DNA from 4 places in the Martinezella sp. CNPSo 3890 genome. Region 2 is predicted to be linked to each of the others. Evidence: predicted binding sites of a transcription regulator. Region 2 holds the regulator's gene; each other region holds the start of a gene.
The links. Region 2 encodes PhoB, which activates phosphate uptake and scavenging genes when phosphate is short. Its sites were predicted from a motif close to TGTCATNNANCTGTCAT; they were not measured.
Positions count from the first base shown of each region.

Region 1: the regulator PhoB is predicted to act here: its motif matches at 1,754-1,770, upstream of AC13RC_RS18810 (DUF1045 domain-containing protein).
Region 3: the regulator PhoB is predicted to act here: its motif matches at 2,382-2,398, upstream of AC13RC_RS11730 (LbetaH domain-containing protein).
Region 4: the regulator PhoB is predicted to act here: its motif matches at 2,329-2,345, upstream of phnF (phosphonate metabolism transcriptional regulator PhnF).

Region 1 covers NZ_JBXSOR010000007.1:232,890-237,554, forward strand. Annotated here, with positions in the region: gene phnE (phosphonate ABC transporter, permease protein PhnE) at 1-373, shown strand, start outside; gene phnE (phosphonate ABC transporter, permease protein PhnE) at 382-1,728, shown strand; gene AC13RC_RS18810 (DUF1045 domain-containing protein) at 1,918-2,604, shown strand; gene AC13RC_RS18815 (alpha-D-ribose 1-methylphosphonate 5-triphosphate diphosphatase) at 2,620-3,759, shown strand; gene phnN (phosphonate metabolism protein/1,5-bisphosphokinase (PRPP-forming) PhnN) at 3,756-4,361, shown strand; gene AC13RC_RS18825 (immunity protein Imm33 domain-containing protein) at 4,383-4,665, opposite strand, start outside.
Region 2 covers NZ_JBXSOR010000001.1:24,093-28,757, reverse strand. Annotated here, with positions in the region: gene AC13RC_RS00155 (aspartate aminotransferase family protein) at 1-629, opposite strand, end outside; gene AC13RC_RS00150 (GcrA family cell cycle regulator) at 1,054-1,581, shown strand; gene phoB (phosphate regulon transcriptional regulator PhoB) at 1,671-2,354, opposite strand; gene phoU (phosphate signaling complex protein PhoU) at 2,386-3,099, opposite strand; gene pstB (phosphate ABC transporter ATP-binding protein PstB) at 3,150-3,965, opposite strand; gene pstA (phosphate ABC transporter permease PstA) at 3,981-4,665, opposite strand, start outside.
Region 3 covers NZ_JBXSOR010000003.1:373,103-377,767, reverse strand. Annotated here, with positions in the region: gene AC13RC_RS11740 (outer membrane protein assembly factor BamD) at 1-550, shown strand, start outside; gene recN (DNA repair protein RecN) at 563-2,236, shown strand; gene AC13RC_RS11730 (LbetaH domain-containing protein) at 2,438-3,070, shown strand; gene AC13RC_RS11725 (CDP-diacylglycerol diphosphatase) at 3,179-3,838, opposite strand; gene ligA (NAD-dependent DNA ligase LigA) at 4,266-4,665, shown strand, end outside.
Region 4 covers NZ_JBXSOR010000008.1:79,273-83,937, forward strand. Annotated here, with positions in the region: gene AC13RC_RS19365 (acyltransferase family protein) at 1-494, opposite strand, end outside; gene AC13RC_RS19370 (class I SAM-dependent methyltransferase) at 625-1,446, opposite strand; gene phnF (phosphonate metabolism transcriptional regulator PhnF) at 1,548-2,306, opposite strand; gene AC13RC_RS19380 (extracellular solute-binding protein) at 2,529-3,776, shown strand; gene AC13RC_RS19385 (carbohydrate ABC transporter permease) at 3,786-4,665, shown strand, end outside.

The DNA.
Region 1 (4,665 bases), on a different contig from region 2:
GATCGGCGCGCTTGGCAAGCTCTTCTACGAAGTGGTCGAGAATATCGACATGAAGCCTGACGAGGGCATGCGTGCCGTCGGCGCGAGCTGGAGCGAGCGCGTGCGCTTTGCCGCCCTGCCGCAAGTGCTGCCGAACTTCATGTCCTACGCGCTGCTGCGTCTGGAGATCAACGTTCGCGCCTCAACCATCATCGGCGCCGTCGGCGGCGGCGGCATCGGCGAAGAGCTCAAACTTGCGATTTCACGCGGTTTCGGCGCCAAGACATTGGCGCTGGTGCTGCTTCTCTTCCTGACGATCATCGCCGTCGACCAGTTTTCCGCATGGCTCCGCCGCCGCCTCGTCGGCGAGCATGCCTTCCTTTTGCAGCATTGAGGTTATCCATGTCTGTCATCGACGCCGGCCGCATGCAGGAAATCGAAGCGCGTTACCCGGAAGTTCTTCACCGGTCCTTCCGCCAGCGCTTCGGCGCGCTGATGATCTTCATCGGCGTCATCCTCTACGGCATCTATGCCGTATGGTTCTTCGACCTGCCGAAGGTCATTTCGGAAGCGCATTGGGAGCGGGTCGGCATCTATCTCAGCGAATGGGTGAGCTATGACGTGCAGCCGGAATTCCGCATCTCCGGCGACAAGATCAGCATCAAATATCCGCGCTTTTCGCCCCTGGGCGATAATCCGAACCCGGACTGGGTGAAGACCAACCCCGATGGCAGCATGACCGTTTCTGTCAGCGGCACAAGCCGCACGGTAACCGTTACCAAGACGCAGGCCATCGTGACCGCGCATGGCATCACGATTCCGATCGATATTGCCGGCGATGTGCCGAAAATCGTCGGTTCCGAGCCCGTTCCAAGCTGGATGACTGTCTATGACGACAATATTCTCGTCAATCTCGGCTTTGCAGGCGACGCCAGCATTTCCACCGACCGCGTGAAGATCCGCAAACGGTTCATCGGCTGGGCCAACTTCGTCTTCGATACGCATTCGCCCTTCTTCGACAAGCCGGCGAGCGAAGTCATCAGCCTGATCGTTTCGGGGCCGCGGCTCGATCCTGCTCAGTCCAATCTCTCGCTGGCCTTCGACAATATCTGGAACAATGGCGCATGGCAGCATGGCGACGTCTGGACCAAGCTGTTCCAGACCATCGTCATGGCCTTCCTCGGCACGCTGCTGGGCTCGCTCGCGGCCTTCCCACTCGCCTTCCTGGCGGCTCGCAACATCACGCCGAGCCGACTCGTCAACCAGATCCTCAAGCGCTTCTTCGATTTCCTGCGTTCGGTCGACATGCTGATCTGGGCGCTGTTCCTGACGCGCGCCTTCGGCCCCGGCCCGCTCGCGGGCAGCGGCGCGATCTTCCTCACCGAGACGGGCACGCTTGGCAAGCTCTATTCCGAGGGCCTCGAGAACATCGACAACAAGCCGCGCGAAGGCGTGAAATCCACCGGTTCGCCGACCATTCTCGTGCATCGCTACGGGATCATGCCGCAGATCGTGCCCGTCATCGTCAGCCAGACGCTCTACCAGTGGGAATCGAACGTGCGCGGCGCGACCATCATCGGCGCCGTCGGCGCGGGCGGCATCGGCCTCAAACTTTGGGAAGCAATGCGCACCAATGCCAACTGGGAAAACGTCGCCTATATGGTGCTGCTGATCCTCATCGTTGTCTTCCTGTTCGACGCCGCATCCAACGCCCTGCGCTCTCGGCTGATGGGCACGCGAACGAAATAAAAAAGAACGGGAAAAAATCGTTCCGCATCATCATTCTGTCACGGGAATCCGATAGCGCAGGCCGGCAAGACCGCAGCGGCCAAGCTGGCTTTAGCCGGATTCGAACCGTTGCTGCCTTGCTGCTCTTGCGGTTTGTCGCAAATCACCCAACAGTGTCTCGCGCAGCCGATTTTTCCAAGGAATGCAGCCTTGCGCTATGCTCTCTATTTCACGCCGCCCAAAGACGATCCGTTGACATCTCTCGCTGCCCGCTGGCTGGGCCGCGATGCATTTTCGAATGAGATTTTTTCAGACAAGGCCATGGCGCCGCTGCCGGAAGGTCATGCCGAGCTGACGGCCGATCCGCGCCGCTACGGCTTCCATGCCACGCTGAAGGCGCCGTTCGAGCTAGCCGCTTCTGTGACCGAGCGCGATCTCCTCGAAGTCGCCGCCGAATTCGCCTCGCAAACCAAGGCTTTCACCATTCCGGAGCTGGTGCTTGGCCAGCTCGGCCATTTCTTTGCGCTCGTTCCCGGTTCCGTTTACCAGCCGCTGCAGGATTTCGCCTCGCGCGTCGTCAAGACCTTCGAGCCATTCCGCGCGCCGCTGTCGGATCACGATATCGCGCGACGCAAGCCGGAAGGCCTGACCGAGCCGCAGCGCGCCAATCTGCTGCGCTGGGGCTATCCTTACGTCAACGACGAATTCCGCTTCCACATGACGCTGACGGGACGCGTACCTTCCGAGCGTCAGCCCGAATTGCAGGCAATCCTCGCCGAGCGCTTCGCCGAACATACCGGCAAGCCGCTCGATATCTCCGGCCTCGCCGTCTTCGTCGAAGAAGAGCGTAGTGCTCCCTTTACCGTCCGTTCCTGGCTGCCGCTTGCCGGCGCCTAATATGAAAGAGCCGATATGACCAAAGAAACCGTCCTTTCCAACGCCCGCATCGTCCTCGAAGACAAGATCGTCGAAGGTTCCGTGCTGATTCGCGACGGTCGCATTGCCGCCATTTCCGAGGGCAAGTCCGATATCGGCGAAGATTTCGAGGGCGATTTTCTGATCCCTGGTCTGGTCGAGCTGCATACCGACCATCTCGAGGCGCACTATTCTCCGCGCCCGGGCGTGCGGTGGAATAAGACGGCGGCGATCCAGGCGCATGATGCCCAGATCGTCACCTCGGGCATCACGACCGTGTTCGACTGCCTACGCATGGGCTCGGACGAGGACGGCGGTTTCGAAAAGGGCGAGATGCGTGATATGGCCGATGCCATCCAGGCCGCCCAAAGCGAAGATCGCCTGCGCGCCGATCACCTGATCCATCTGCGCTGCGAAGTCTCCTCCGACAACGTGCTCGACCACTTCCAGGATTTCGAGAAGGACCCTTACGTGCGTCTGGTCTCGCTGATGGACCATGCACCGGGTCAGCGCCAGTTCCAGACCATGGATCAGTATATCTTCTACTATCAGAAGAAGCGCGGGCTCAGCGACGAGGCCTTTGCCAAGTTCGTCGCCAAGCGCCAGGAGGAATCGGCCAAGTATGCTACGCCGCATCGCGACGCGATCTCCAAGGTCTGCGCCGATCGCGGCATCACCGTTGCCAGCCATGACGACGCGACGCTTGCCCATGTCGACGAAGCCATCAACTACGGCGTTCGCCTCGCCGAATTCCCGACCAGTATCGATGCCGCCAAGGCTTCGCACGGCGCCGGCATGAGCGTGCTGATGGGCGCGCCGAACATCGTCCGCGGCAAGTCGCATTCGGGCAATATCGCCGCCCGCGATCTGGCCGAACTCGGCGTCCTTGACGTGCTGTCTTCCGACTATGTGCCACTCAGCCTGCTGCATGCACCCTTCATCTTGGCTGATGAGGTTGAGGGCATTTCGCTGCCGCAGGCGATTGCCATGGTGACGGCGACGCCGGCAAAGACGGTCAGTCTCAATGACCGCGGCCGCATTGCCGAAGGGCTGCGGGCGGATCTCGTGCGCGTTCGCCGCGATCACGGCGTGCCGGTCACGCGCTCCGTCTGGCGAGAAGGGCGGCGGGTCGCATGAGCCCGGAAACCAAGATCAAGCCGGCTAACCTCGGCCTGACGGATGCGACAGCAGGCACGCTGGCCGTCGTTGTCGGGCCGAGCGGCGCCGGCAAGGATACACTGATGAATCTGGCCGCCCGGCATTTTGCCGGCCGGTCTGACGTGCATTTCGTCCGCCGCGTCATCACGCGGGACGGCGATGCCGGCAATGAAGACCACAGAAGCGTTTCCGAAGCTGACTTCGATGGAATGGAGCAAGCCGGCGCCTTTGCCGTTTCCTGGGAGGCGCATGGGCTGAAATACGGCATTCCGGCTGAAGTCACCGATGAACTCGCTCGCGGCAATCTGGTCATCGCCAATGGCTCGCGCTCGGCGCTTCACCGCTTCCAGGCCGCATTTCCGCGGCTGAAGGTCATCAACATCACGGCGTCCCGCGAAGTGCTGGCCGAACGACTGATGGCGCGCGGACGCGAGAGCCGCGAAGATGTGCTGAAGCGTCTGGAGAGAAGCGCACTGACCGTTCAGGGCAGCTACGACGTCGCCGATATCGACAATAGCGGCACGCTCGAAGAGGCCGAACGCGCCATTATTTCCGTCCTGGAAACGCTGGTCCGCAAATAGTCTGATGGCGACAATCGAAGATCATTCGACCCGCCACACATCCTCATAACCCTGATCGTCGATGATGAACCGCGTTCCGACCGGAAGCCGGAGGTATTTGACTACGCCAGGCAACAGCTCGCTTAGGTGGGCTGTGTGAACAGGCTGGTAAAAGTCTTCGGCGTCGGAATATTCACCGCAATAGAAGAACCAGCTGACGGTTCCGCCCTTCGGCATGGCCTGCCGCACGCCATAATCGGCATGCGGCCTATCGTCGATAAGGCGACGGCCACCATGTCTTCCGGCTCGGATTCCGGTTTGACCG
Region 2 (4,665 bases):
CCATGTTCGTCGCAGATCTCACGCAGCCCGCGCAGGAATTCGTTGGTGGCCGGACGGATGCCGCCCTCGCCCTGGACCGGCTCGATCAGGATTCCGGCCGTCGCATCCGTGATGGCGGCGCGCACGGCATCGAGATCGCCGAATTGTACCTGATCGAAACCCGGTGCCTTGGGTCCGAAGCCCTCGATATACTTCTCCTGGCCGCCTGCGGCGATGGTCGCGATGGTGCGGCCGTGGAAGGCGCCCTCGAAGGTGATGATGTGGAACTTTTCGGGATGCCCCTTGGCGAATTGATAGCGCCGCGCCGTCTTGATGGCGCATTCCAGCGCCTCGGCGCCCGAATTGGTGAAGAATACCTTGTCGGCGAAGGTCGCTTCCGTCAGCCGCTTCGACAGCTTCTCCTGACCTGGCACCTCGTAGAGGTTCGACAGGTGCCAGACCTTGTCGGCCTGGGCCTTCAATTCGGCGACGAGATGAGGATGGGCGTGACCGAGCGAGTTGACCGCGACGCCGGCTGCGAAATCGAGGTAGCGCTCGCCATTTTCGGTGACCAGCCAGACGCCCTCGCCTCGCTCGAACCGTAACGGAGCGCGCATATAGGTGTCATAAAGCGGCGTGGTCTCGGCCATGGCCATATCTCCTGATCACAACTTTAAGGACCGATCGCTTCGATTTGATGAAACGGGTCCGAAAAAATCAAAAATGCCGCCTTGCGGCGGCCTGGGCACTATTGATGTTTTGCACCGCGATGTCAACAAAACTGGCGTTTTAGCAGTTGCGAGAAAGCGCTTGCCGGCAAAAGAGATGGGTTGGGCGGCGCCTATGGCAGAAATGCCACGCCCGGACAGCAAGTTGGGGAAAACCTCGAAATCGATTCCTCAAGATTCCCGCGACTCTTGTCACGGAGTCAGCCTCACACTAGGTTAAAAAGCAATTGCTAGACTGCATGCGGCGGAACTAGTCACCACAATTTTAGAGCGTTTCGCGCCTCGTTCCCATGCGAGGCAATGGTGAGGGATTCTGCCATCGGAAACGCGACAGCGGAGACAGGGCATGAATTGGACAGACGAACGCGTCGAGAAGCTGAAAAAGCTATGGTCCGAAGGGTTGAGCGCCAGCCAGATCGCTGCGCAGCTCGGTGGCGTGAGCCGTAATGCCGTTATCGGCAAGGTGCACCGCCTGAACCTTCCTGGCCGAGCGAAGGCCGGCGGCACGGCAACCGCGACGCGCACGCCAAAGCGCAGTGCCGCGGCTCCTCGCGCAACGACCTACGGCTCGCGCGTCGCTACCCGCACCGTGGTCGCCCGCCAGCAGGGCGCAACCATGCTGAAGGAAGAGATCGAGATCGATTCCGTCAATGAAATTCAGTATCGCCCGGCATCGAACGTCGTCGTTCCGATCTCCCGCCGCCTCGGCCTGACGGAGCTGACGGAACGCACCTGCAAATGGCCGGTCGGGGACCCGCTGAAGGACGACTTCCACTTCTGCGGCAATGACAGCCCGGATTCGTCGCCCTACTGCACCTATCATCAGCGCATGGCCTACCAGCCAGTGCATGACCGCCGCCGCAACAACGGCTGAAAGTTACCGCAAGACAAAGAGAAACGGGCCCCTCGAGGCCCGTTTTTCTATTTCCGCCGCTATTTAGTAACACCCGAGCGGCAAGCCGCTCAGGCTTCCATGGAATAGCCCGCGCCGCGAACGGTGCGGATGACATCCTGCATATTGGAGAAATTGAGCGCCTTGCGCAGACGGCCGACATGGACGTCGACAGTGCGTTCATCGACGTAGATATCGTGCCCCCATACGCCATCGAGCAGCTGCGAACGCGAGAAGACGCGGCCTGGCGAAGACATCAGGAACTCCAGCAGGCGGAATTCTGTCGGCCCCAGCCGGACTTCGCGGCTCTTGCGGTGGACGCGATGGGTTTCGCGGTCCAGCTCGATATCGCCGCAACGCAGCACCGTGGAGAGAACCTCCGGGCGGGCGCGCCGCAGCATCGCCTTGACGCGGGCCATCAGCTCCGGCGTCGAGAACGGCTTGACGACGTAATCGTCCGCGCCGGTCGAAAGTCCGCGCACGCGCTCGCTTTCCTCGCCGCGGGCCGTCAGCATGATGATCGGCAGGCGCTCCGTCTCCGGCCGCATACGCAGCCGGCGGCAGAGCTCGATGCCGGACACGCCGGGGAGCATCCAGTCGAGGATCAGGAGATCGGGGATGCGCTCCTGGAGACGCAGCTCGGCCTCATCGCCTCTGAGGATGGTGTCGACCTCGAAGCCTTCGGCCTCAAGATTGTAGCGCAGCAGAACGCTAAGCGCTTCCTCGTCTTCTACAACAGCAACTCTCGGAACCATGCGCCTATGGTCTCCTTTCTTCGCTTCCAGATTATTCCGTCACTGCGCCGACGGTGTTGGCGGTATCGTCCTTCGGGCGCTCGCCTTCCGGCTGAGCACCGGTCGCCATGTAATAGATCGTCTCGGCGATGTTGGTGGCATGGTCGCCGATGCGCTCGATGTTCTTGGCGCAGAAGAGAAGATGCGTGCAGGTGGTGATGTTGCGCGGATCTTCCATCATGTAGGTCAGCATCTCGCGGAAGAGCGAGGTGTACATGGCGTCGATTTCCTCGTCGCGTTCGCGGATCGACACGGCCTTGTCCGGCGAGCGGGTGGCGTAGACATCAAGAACTTCCTTGAGCTGGCTCAGTGCCAGTTCGGAGAGGTGTTCGATGCCACGAGCGAGACGACGCGGCACGCCCGTGCCCTGAACGGCGATGACGCGCTTTGCGGTATTCTTGCCGAGATCACCGACGCGCTCCAGATCGGAGGCGATGCGGATCGAGCCCATGATTTCGCGCAGGTCCGCTGCCATCGGCTGACGACGAGCGATGGTGACGATCGCCTTGTCACCAACTTCGCGCTCGGCATGGTCGAGAACGACGTCGTCGGAGATGACCTTCTGGGCCAGGGCCGCGTCGCTGTTGACGAGAGCGCGTACGCTGTCGCTAACCATCTGCTCGGCCAGGCCGCCCATTTCGGCAATGCGGCGCGTCAGAAACTTCAGGTCTTCGTCATAGGCAGAGAGAATGTGAGTGGAGACCATTTTTCTATCCTCAAGTGAACTGTGTGAAAGGAGCCGCGCGCCTGCCATCATCAACCAAAACGGCCCATGATGTAATCCTGCGTGCGGAAATCGTCGGGATTGGTGAACATCTTATCGGTGTCGTTCTCCTCGACCAGGTGGCCGAGATGGAACATTGCGGTACGCTGCGAGACGCGGGCGGCCTGCTGCATGGAATGCGTCACGATGACGATGGTGAAATTCTCCCGAAGCTCGTGGATGAGATCCTCGACCTTGGCGGTTGCGATCGGATCGAGCGCCGAGCACGGCTCGTCCATCAGGATCACCTCGGGGCTGACCGCGACGGCGCGCGCGATGCAGAGGCGCTGCTGCTGGCCGCCCGACAGGCTCGTGCCGGCGTCATGGAGCCGATCCTTCACCTCACCCCATAGACCGGCCTTCTGCAGACTGGTTTCGACGATATGCTCGAGATCGGCCTTTGAGCGATGCAGGCCATGGATGCGCGGGCCGTAGGCGACGTTCTCGTAGATCGACTTCGGAAACGGGTTGGGCTTCTGGAAGACCATGCCGACGCGGGCGCGCAATTCCACGACATCGATGCTGTCGTCGTAGACATCCTGATCGTCGAGCGTGATCTTGCCGGTGACGCGGCAGGTCTCGATGGTATCGTTCATGCGGTTGAGGCAGCGCAGGAAGGTGGACTTGCCGCAGCCGGATGGGCCGATCAGAGCCGTCACCGTATTGGCGCGGATCTTCAGATTGACGTCGAAGAGCGCTCGCTTGTCGCCGTAGAACACAGAAACGTCCTGGCCGATCATCTTGTAGGGGATCGTGGTCATCTTCTTGGCCAAGGCTCTTTCGCTGGCAGCTTCCGTCATCATGTTCATTTCGTGCGCCCTCCTTTACCAGCGCCGCTCGAAACGACGGCGCAGCAAGATGGCGCCGATGTTCATCGCGACGAGGAAGAAGAGGAGCACGATGATGGCACCAGACGTCCTTTCGACAAAGGCACGCTCGGCTTCGCTCGCCCACATGTAGATCTGCACCGGCAGCGCCGTCGAAGGATCGAGCGGCGATGTCGGATAATTGGCGACGAAGGCGACCATGCCGATCAGAAGAAGCGGCGCGGTCTCGCCGAGCGCATGGGCAAGCCCGAGGATCGTGCCGGTCAGAATGCCAGGCATCGCGAGCGGCAGAACATGATGGAAGACCATCTGCATGCGCGATGCGCCAAGACCGAGCGCTGCGCTACGGATCGACGGCGGCACGGCACGCAAGGCGGAGCGCGTGGCGATGATGATCATCGGCAGCGTCATCAGACTCAGCACGAGACCGCCGACCAGCGATGCCGAGCGCGGCAGCCCCATCATGTTGATGAAGACCGAGAGACCCAGCAGGCCAAAGACGATCGAGGGAACGGCAGCGAGATTGTTGATGTTGACCTCGATCAGATCCGTCAGCCGGTTCTTCGGTGCGAACTCTTCCAGATAGATCGAGGCAGCAACGCCGACCGGCAAGGCAAGTACGAGAACGGTCAGCATTAGGTAGAGCGAGCCGATCAGCGCGACACCAAGCCCGGCGGCTTCC
Region 3 (4,665 bases), on a different contig from region 2:
ACAGACCGGCAATACCTATCTCAAGCAATATCCGGGCTCGGAAGATGCCGACTATGTGCAATATCTGGTCGGTTCGTCCTATGCCAAACAGATCGTCGACGTGACGCAGGACCAGCGTGCAGCACAGCAGACGATCGAGGCGATGACCAAGCTCGTCAATACCTATCCGAAGTCGCAATATGTCAGCGACGCTCAGGAAAAGATCCGCTTTGCCCGCGACCAGCTCGCCGGCAAGGAAATGCAGATCGGCCGTTATTATCTGGAGCGCAAGGATTATCTGGCTGCCATCTCCCGCTTCCGCGTGGTGGTGGAGCAGTATCCGACGACGAACCAGATCGAGGAAGCCCTGGCGCGACTCGTCGAAGCTTATTATGCGATGGGTATCGTACCCGAAGCGCAAACGGCAGCTGCCGTTCTCGGCCACAACTATCCGGACAGCCGCTGGTACAAGGATTCCTATCAGCTGCTGCAGAAGGGTGGCGTGGAGCCGAGCGAAAATTCGGGCTCCTGGATTTCCAGAGCGGGCAAGAAACTTCTTCTTGGGACGTGAGATTGAGCGCAGATGCTGATCCAGCTTTCGATCCGCGATATCGTATTGATCGAGCGGCTGGATCTTGCCTTCGAGTCCGGACTTTCGGTGTTGACCGGCGAGACGGGTGCGGGCAAATCCATCCTGCTTGACAGTCTGTCGCTTGCCCTTGGCGGGCGCGGCGATGGCGGGCTCGTGCGCCATGGCGAGGATCGCGGCCAGGTGACTGCGGTTTTCGATGTCGGTACACAGCATCCGGCCCGCAAGCTCCTGCGCGAAAATGGCATCGACGATGACGGCGATCTGATTTTCCGCCGTGTGCAGTCCGCCGATGGCCGCACCAAGGCCTTTGTTAACGACCAGGCGCTCAGCGTGCAGCTCATGCGCCAGATCGGCCAGCTTCTCGTCGAAATTCACGGTCAGCATGACGACCGAGCGCTCGTCGATACCGACGCGCACCGCACTTTGCTGGATGCCTTTGCCGGCCTCGCCGAAGAGGCGCAGGAGGTCGGCAGGTTGCACAAAATCTGGCGCGATACCGAGCGCACCTTGAAGAAGCATCGAGAGCAGGTCGAGAAGGCAGCGCGTGAAGCGGACTATCTTCGCGCCTCCGTCGAGGAGCTGGAGAAGCTCTCGCCGCAGGATGGTGAGGAGGATGAGCTGGCTGAGAAGCGCTCGCGGATGATGAAAGCCGAGCGCATTGCGGGGGATATCGCCGAGGCTTCCGAATTCCTCAATGGCAACGCATCGCCCGTGCCGCATATCGCATCGCTGGTGCGCCGATTGGAGCGCAAGAGCCACGAAGCGCCGGGCTTGCTTGAAGATACCGTGGCGCTGCTGGATGCCGCTCTCGATCAGCTGTCCAACGCGCAAATGGAAGTGGAGGCAGCACTCCGCAAAACGGAATATGATCCGCGCGAACTTGAGCGTGTCGAAGAGCGCCTCTTCGCGTTGCGGGGTGCCTCGCGCAAATATTCCGTGCCGGTAACGGAACTGCCAGCCTTGGCCGCACGCATGATTTCGGATCTAGCCGATCTCGACGCCGGCGAAGAGCGACTGGCGCGCCTTGCTGCCGAGCTTTCCGCCGCCAAGGCGGATTATGATGTCGCCGCACGCAATCTGTCGGAGAAACGTCACCATGCCGGCGAGGCTCTGGCCGCAGCCGTCATGGCCGAACTGCCGGCCTTGAAGCTCGAGCGTGCGCGTTTCATGGTGGAGATATCAAGCGATCCAGAAGCTGGGACAGCCGAGGGTATCGACGTTGTCGAATTTCATGTGCAGACCAACCCTGGCACGCGGCCGGGACCGATCACCAAGGTCGCCTCTGGCGGCGAGCTGTCGCGCTTCCTTCTGGCATTGAAGGTTGCGCTTGCCGATCGCGGCTCTGCGCCGACCCTCGTGTTCGACGAAATCGACACTGGTGTCGGCGGCGCGGTCGCGGATGCGATCGGCCAGCGGCTGAAGCGCCTGTCTGATCGCGTGCAGGTGCTGTCGGTCACCCATGCACCGCAGGTCGCTGCCCGCGCTGCAACCCATCTCCTGATCTCCAAGGGACCCGTCGCGGACGGCTCGGAAAAAATTTCCACACGCGTCGCCACCATGGAGCCGAAGGATCGCACCGAGGAAATCGCCCGCATGCTCGCGGGTGCTTCGGTAACCGAAGAGGCGAGGGCGGCTGCCAAGCGCTTGCTGGCCGGTAACGGGTGATCTCTCCTGTGATGTTGTCGGAGCAGATGCCGGTGGCGACTTGCCCGAAGCGGGCATAGCAGCAAGCTCAGCGACTATAGCGCTGAAACGCGCCTGAACCCGTCATCTGCCGTCGGCATCTTGCTTCGGTTTTTCGACGGTCTTGCGTCATATATCCTTCATCGTCCCCGGCTAGGCAGGCCCGGAATCCGGAGACCGTCAATGCACTCAACCACACAACCCAATCGCCCAAAAATCGCAGAAACCGTCATCCACCCGACGGCGAACATAAGGGATTCGAGCATCGGCAGATGCTGTGAGATTTTGGCGGACACATCTCTGCACACTGCCGAACTCGGAGATTTCTCTTACTTGGGGCCGCGCTGCATTGTCGGTGACGCAACGATTGGAAAGTTCTGCGCCATTGCGGCAGAGGTCAGAATTGGCGCTCCCAATCATCCGATGAACCGACCATCCATGCATCGTTTCACCTATTGTCCGGAATATTACGCGGCGGGCGCCGTGCGGGACCACGCCTTTTTCGATCGGCGAAAGGAAGACCGCGCTGTCATCGGCAACGATGTCTGGATTGGTCATGGCGTGATTGTTTTGCCGGGCGTAAAGGTTGGAAACGGCGCCGTGCTTGCAGCGGGCGCGGTCGTCAGCAAAGATGTCCAACCATATACTGTCGTCGGTGGTATTCCCGCCAAGTTCATTCGAGAGCGCTTCACGCGAACCATTGCAGAAAGACTGACGTCCATCGCCTGGTGGGATTGGCCTTTCGAAACCATCATGGAGCGGCTTGCCGATTTTCAGTCAAGTGACATCGAGGCCTTCTGCGAGCGCTGGTCCTGATCCGCTTTTGACGAGTTGGGCGCCCAGCCTTGGCCGTGTCATCTTACGAAATCGGACGGGAGGTTGTGAATGAGTTCGGCCGACGTACGAACTTCTGAGCGACATGCATCAGAGCCGGCATTTGGGATCGATCATATCCTCCGCGGAGCCACGGGATTTGTAAGCCTCGTTTATTCTTGCCAGAATATAGAAACCATGCTGCCCGTCGGGCAATGCAGCGCCAAAGACGCCGACCACGACGTTTTCCATATTTGAACGAGCGCCATCGACACCATCTGCGACGAGCTGCAGCGGGTTCAAATTCGAAAGGTCATCGGCCGTATGGAAAGTTGCCCACCAACCAGCTCGGGTCTTCAAGTCCGTAAACCGGCCGCTTTCAATTTCCGTCGCATGGGCCTTCAAGAGCGCGCGAAAGCGAGGTGTCTCGCACCCCATGTGGATATGAAGCCGATCTTGTGTGCGCCAGCTGGCGGCGTTTATCGCCAGAGCAAAATTCTGTCTCGAAGCCTTCGTTGAGCGCGGATCGATTGCCGATAGCTCTTTCCACGCTTCCTCAAAATAGTTCGGCGCACCCGCGGTCAGAAGGCGTGGGTCTTCGATGCCGGGTACATCGGCGAGCGGTGCAAGGATGGTGCGCTCCTTGTCAGCAGGCTCACGAAGAACAACGTATGAAGACAAAGGGTCCTGCGACTGGACGATCTTGAGGCACGGATATGGCGACCCTGTCAGGGTGGAGTTGATTTCACAGGCTCTGACGACCAGCCCCAAAGCGGAGCGGCTGACGAATGAGCTCATGATCAAGACTGCAACGACGAGGAAAATAGAGAGAACGGTAAGACGGTGCTTCATGCGTGATTTCGAATTTCTGCCAATGATCCAATCACTTCCAGAGATGTGCTTCTCATAATATAGCCTACCTTAAATCCTCTGCGATAGACGCGGAAGAGCCGCTGCCGCAGGAATTGGATAGGGAATTCCACCGGGGCTAACTGGACGCTGATGCTTCCCGCATCTGTAACACCAAGGACGACAGATCACGGCGTAAAGTTGTCGTGAGCAGCGCCGCCACCTTTATCGGTCCGGCAATTGAATTGCAGATTTTTCCCTTTGTTTTTACGTGCCCCGAGCTGAAAACCGCTTCGCACTTTTCGCGGAAGTGCTCTAAAACATCTTCGAAATCGGGGAGTGTAGATTCATGAGCACCGAACAGAAGCCCGTCGAGGATTTGACCGAGGAGGAAGCGGCCGCGGCGCTTGCCTACCTGGCTGCGGAGATCGCGCGCAACGACGCGCTTTATCATGGCAGGGATGCGCCGGAGATTTTGGATGCCGAATATGATGCGCTGAAGCGGCGCAACGACGAGATCGAGGCGCGGTTTCCCGCATTGATTCGCGCCGACAGCCCGTCGCGACGGGTCGGCGCTGCGCCATCTGAGACGTTTGCTCCCGTTGTCCATGCAAGGCCGATGCTCTCGCTCGACAACACGTTCTCACAGGAGGATGTCGAGGATTTCGTCGCCGGCGTCTATCGTTTCCTCGGTCGCTTGCCGGATAATTCGATCGCCTTTACTGCCGAGCCGAAGATCGACGGACTTT
Region 4 (4,665 bases), on a different contig from region 2:
TTCAGAGTCCAGCCAAGCGCGAGCACCGGCCTGATCTCCCCCACGCCACGCCCAGACGGAATGAAGAAATAGGAGGCGAGAACATGGGATATGGAGCCGACGGGAACGACGAGCAGCGAGGGTGCCGCGAGCGCGCCAAGCAGCATGATACTCGTCAAAAGCCAATAAAGGGGGACGACACGAGCGCAACGCCGTAAAAAAAAATGCAGCGGAGCGCCGCCCTTGCCGAACTCCGATGCCGCAGTGTGGGTCATGATGAAGCCGGAAAGAACGAAGAAGATGTCGACGCCGAAACCGAGATTCCAGGCAGAGCCATCGACCGCTGCACGTCCTGTCGCTGCTGCAAGGATCTCTGTTTCGTGCAGAGCATGGGCGATGACCACGGAAGAGGCTGCGAGCGCGCGCAGCACCTGAAGGTTCAAGAGCATATGATCGGATTTGCCGGCGTTGCCGCCCGCATCTCGTCCCTCAGGTATTTCCTTATGAAACCTCACCGGAAAGCTCAGCGAATATTGCCCTGGATCTCCATTTGGTATCCGCGACAATATAACAACTCGTCGCCGCATGCATAAATCGGCAACCCTGCTTTAGATTATAGTTATTCTTCAGTTAATATTTCAGACATTAGGCAGGATAAGCCGTCGCCAGGATGATATGTGCCTGAATTTTAGCAGCAACTTCGCCGCTACCGTGTCTGGCTTCGATTGCGGCGGCGACATAGTCGGTCGCAGCCTCCAGCTTCTCCGCTTCTCTGGCTTCGATTTCGTTACGAAGCAGAGTTCCCTGACAATAAGCGACGGCCGGAAGACGCGGCGAAGATGCCCGGCTTTGCTCGGCCCTCGTTTCAATCACAATTTCGGAGAAACCAGCGTTCTCGAGATCGCCGCGAATCCGATCCACATCGTGATAGCCATGCGGAGTGCGCGCCAGAAAGCGTGGCGGATCGTTGGGAAAAATCCGGGCAAGCGCGTTCGTGACATCATCCGCGAATATGTTCTCTTCGATGCGGTCCCAGACGTTGAAGAGGAAATGTCCACCGGGCTTCAGAACGCGCTTTGCCTCGCGATAGGCCGAGATACGGTCCGGAAAAAACATGGCGCCGAACTGGCAAAAGACGAGATCGAAGGATGCATTTTCGAAGGGCAACGACTGGGCATCCGCCTGCTGCCATGTGATGCGGCTGTCGGGAGCCTGCCGCGAGGCGGCGTAATCGAGCATCGGCTGGTTGAGGTCGGTGACGACGTAGTTTGCACCGGGGGATAATTTCGGCGCCAATGCGCGGGTGACAACGCCGGTGCCTGCAGCGATTTCCAACACTGCGTCGGGCCGCAAGGACGCTGCTCGCTCGGCTATATCTGCCGCGTAAGGCTCGAAAATCAACGGCACCATATGGCGGTCGTAATTTTCCGGAATCGAGCCAGCGAATAGCTTGTCTGCCTCCAACATCGCATCACCCGCTGCGCGCCTGAGAAAGCCCGATACTAGCATATCGCAGCAGACGCGTCATTCAGGTTCTGAAGAGACCCAATCGCGCGGAACCGGTCTATTCAGCCCGCGTCACCGCGCGCAAGCACGTCCAGAAGCTGGCTGGTGTTGTCGATGGAGAATTGCACGCGCTCGCCCGGCCAGACGGATTCCGAATAGGAAATCGGCGTGCCCTTGAGATCGACGTCCACCTTTCTCGACACAGCCACCGGCTGAGACATGGACTGGCAGAGCTGTTTCGCCTCTTCGCTTGTCGGCAGACGGACGACGATATCCGTGCGCAGGCGGATATAGTCGGGGATACCGTATTCGGCCAGAATGACGGTGACGCTTCGCCCGCTGCGCCGCGCCTCGTCGAAACCTGGAAAACGGCGCACCGGATAGTAAGCATGCGAATAGTTGATCGGCTCCTCGTCGGCAAAGCCGCGGCGGACAATATGATAAACCGGCTCACCAAGTGGAAGCCGCAAAGCCTCTGCGATCAATTCCGAAGCCGGGACAACCTCCTCATGAATGGCCTGACCGAGCGGTTCTCTGCCTTGATCGAGCAGGTTCTGGGAAAAGCGCGTGCGTTCGGACAGGCGATAATCGAGTCGACTATCCCTGACGAAGGTTCCGCGCCCCTGCTCGACCAGCACGAGCCCCCGGCTTTCGAGACGGGAAATGGCGCGCCGTATGGTGTGCCGTCCGACGCCGAAACGTTCCATCAGGTCGGATTCCGTCGGAAGCTGCGCCTTTGGTGACAGGCGACCGGTCAGGATATCCTCCGCAATATCGCTCTCGACCTGTTGCCATTGCCCGTGCAGCAATTTCTTCTCCATGCCTGCCTTCCGAATTCAACCATGTCATTCGAATGTCATATATCGGCTACAGCATCGATTTTCAATCTGTGCCCGATATCGGAAATCCAACAAACAGCAGCCAAAGTCAATTTTGCCCTCGAGCTTTAGCTCTTAGCCACGCTTTCCTTCATATGGGTGTCACTCGCCATCGTTAGGTAAATATCCGAATGTTTTATTAATCATTCGGATATTGAGGATAAGATGGTAAGACTTGATCGTCGTCAATTTATCGCGGGCACGACCGCAGTCATCGGCACATCGATCGCTTTGACCGGCAAGGCCCGGTCCGCCGACGCGGCTATCGAGATTTCGAGCACCTGGGGTTCCGACAAGCCGTTCCAGAAGGTTGTCGACGCTTTCAATGCCAAGCAGCTCGGCATAACCGTTACCAACCGTTTCGACGGCGACTACGAGGCCGTGACCGCCAAGGCGGTCGCGAGCGTCGCCGCTGGCCGTCCGCCGGCCATGATGATCACCGGCTGGAAGTTCGGCTATTTCGCCAAGCGCACGCTCGGCGCCCGCGACCTTCGCGAGATCAATTCCGCAAAGGCAGAGGCAATCCTCGCCAATTTCCGCCCGTCGGTCCTACCACTGGTCACCATCGACGGCGCCGTCATCGGTCTTCCCTGGGCGATGTCAACGCCGATAACCTATATCAACAGCGACATGTGGAAGGCTGCCGGCCTCGATCCCAATCTACCGGAAACACCGGATACCAAGTGGCTCTACGAAAGCGCCCGCAAGCTTGATGCGGCCCTGAAAGGCAAGCATCCGACCTATCGCTCGCCGATCTCCCTCTCCAACAACGAATGGACGAGCCAGTCCTTCATCCAGAATGCCGGCGGCTTCATCATCGATCCCGACGGCAAGTTAGCCCTAAACAGCGCGGAAGCCATCGCCGGCATGACCGAATATTGCGCCCCGGCCCATGAAGGGCTTTGGCTGCCCGTCAGCGACAAGGAGCAGACGGCCGCGTTCCAGTCCGGCGCACTTGCGATTTGCACGACCAGCTCGACCGCCGCCGTCACCTTCCCCTTCGGTGCGGCAAAGGCTGTCACGGCCAAATTCCCGGGGCTTCCGGGACATCAGCGCAAGATGAACAGCGGCGGCAATTTCCTTGCCATTTACACGCGCAACAAGGAACAGGCGGAGGCCGCTCTAGCCTTCCTCGAATTCTGCGCATCGAAGGAAGGCCAGACGCTTTGGTCTCAGACCGGCTACCTCAACACGTCGACGCACGACATTCCGCTCATCAACGAGTTCATGAAGCCGGCGGCGGCTCAGCTCGGCGATGGCCTGACCGCAGAGACGATCTGGCCCGGCAAGCGCGGCCTCGAAGGACAGGCCGTGTGGCGCAAGTGGGTCTCGCGTATGCTGCTCAAGGAAACGACGGTTGCCGACGGTATCAAGGGCGCTCATGACGAGCTTGCTGGGCTGATTTCGGCATAGGTTCGCATCATGCCATTTCGTCTTCGATCGCTGGCCCCCTACCTCTTCGTGGGGCCAGCCGTTTTTTCCGTGGCGATATTCCTCTATGGCCCGCTGATAGCGTCGATGTTGTTATCGGTGGTCGACTGGAATCTGCTGTCGGCAGACATCCGCTTTGTCGGCGTCGATAACTACGCGTCCATCTTCGACAATCCAGATTTCCGCATGGCGGCCTGGAATACGCTGCTTTACTGTGTCGTCCTCATCCCGGCCGAGATCGTCATCCCACTGATCTTCGCGCTCATGCTGCATTCGGTGCGCAAGAATCCGCTGCAAGGGCTTTATCGTGGCAGCCTGTTCCTGCCGACGATTGTCGCCTATTCGGTGGCAGGCGTTGCCTGGTCCTGGCTTTTCAATCCGGTCAACGGTCTCTTCAACGAGGTGCTCGGCCATTTCGGCGTTTCGCCATCGCGCTGGCATACGGATCCGAACCTTGCGCTCCTCTGTGTCAGCCTCGTCACCTTCTGGAAGACCTTCGGCCTCAACATGCTTTTGTGGCTGGCAGCGCTCGCGAACCTGCCGCATCAGCTGCGTGAGGCGTCTGAGCTCGACGGTGCAGGTTCGACGCGGCATTTCTTCGACATAAGCCTGCCGCTGATGACGCCGACGGCCTTTTTCATCAGTGTCACGACCTTCTTCCATGTGCTTGACGACATTGTCGGCGTCATCGATGTGCTGACCCATGGCGGACCGGCGGGCAGAAGCTCGAGCCTTCTCTATTTCCTGTGGCAGCAGGGTCTGTTGTTCTTCCAGTTCGGGCCGGCAAGCGCCGTTGCCGTCATCATCATCGTTCTCGTGCTCGCCATCACCTGGCTCCAGTTCCGTGTCAGCGAGAAGCGGGTGCACTACA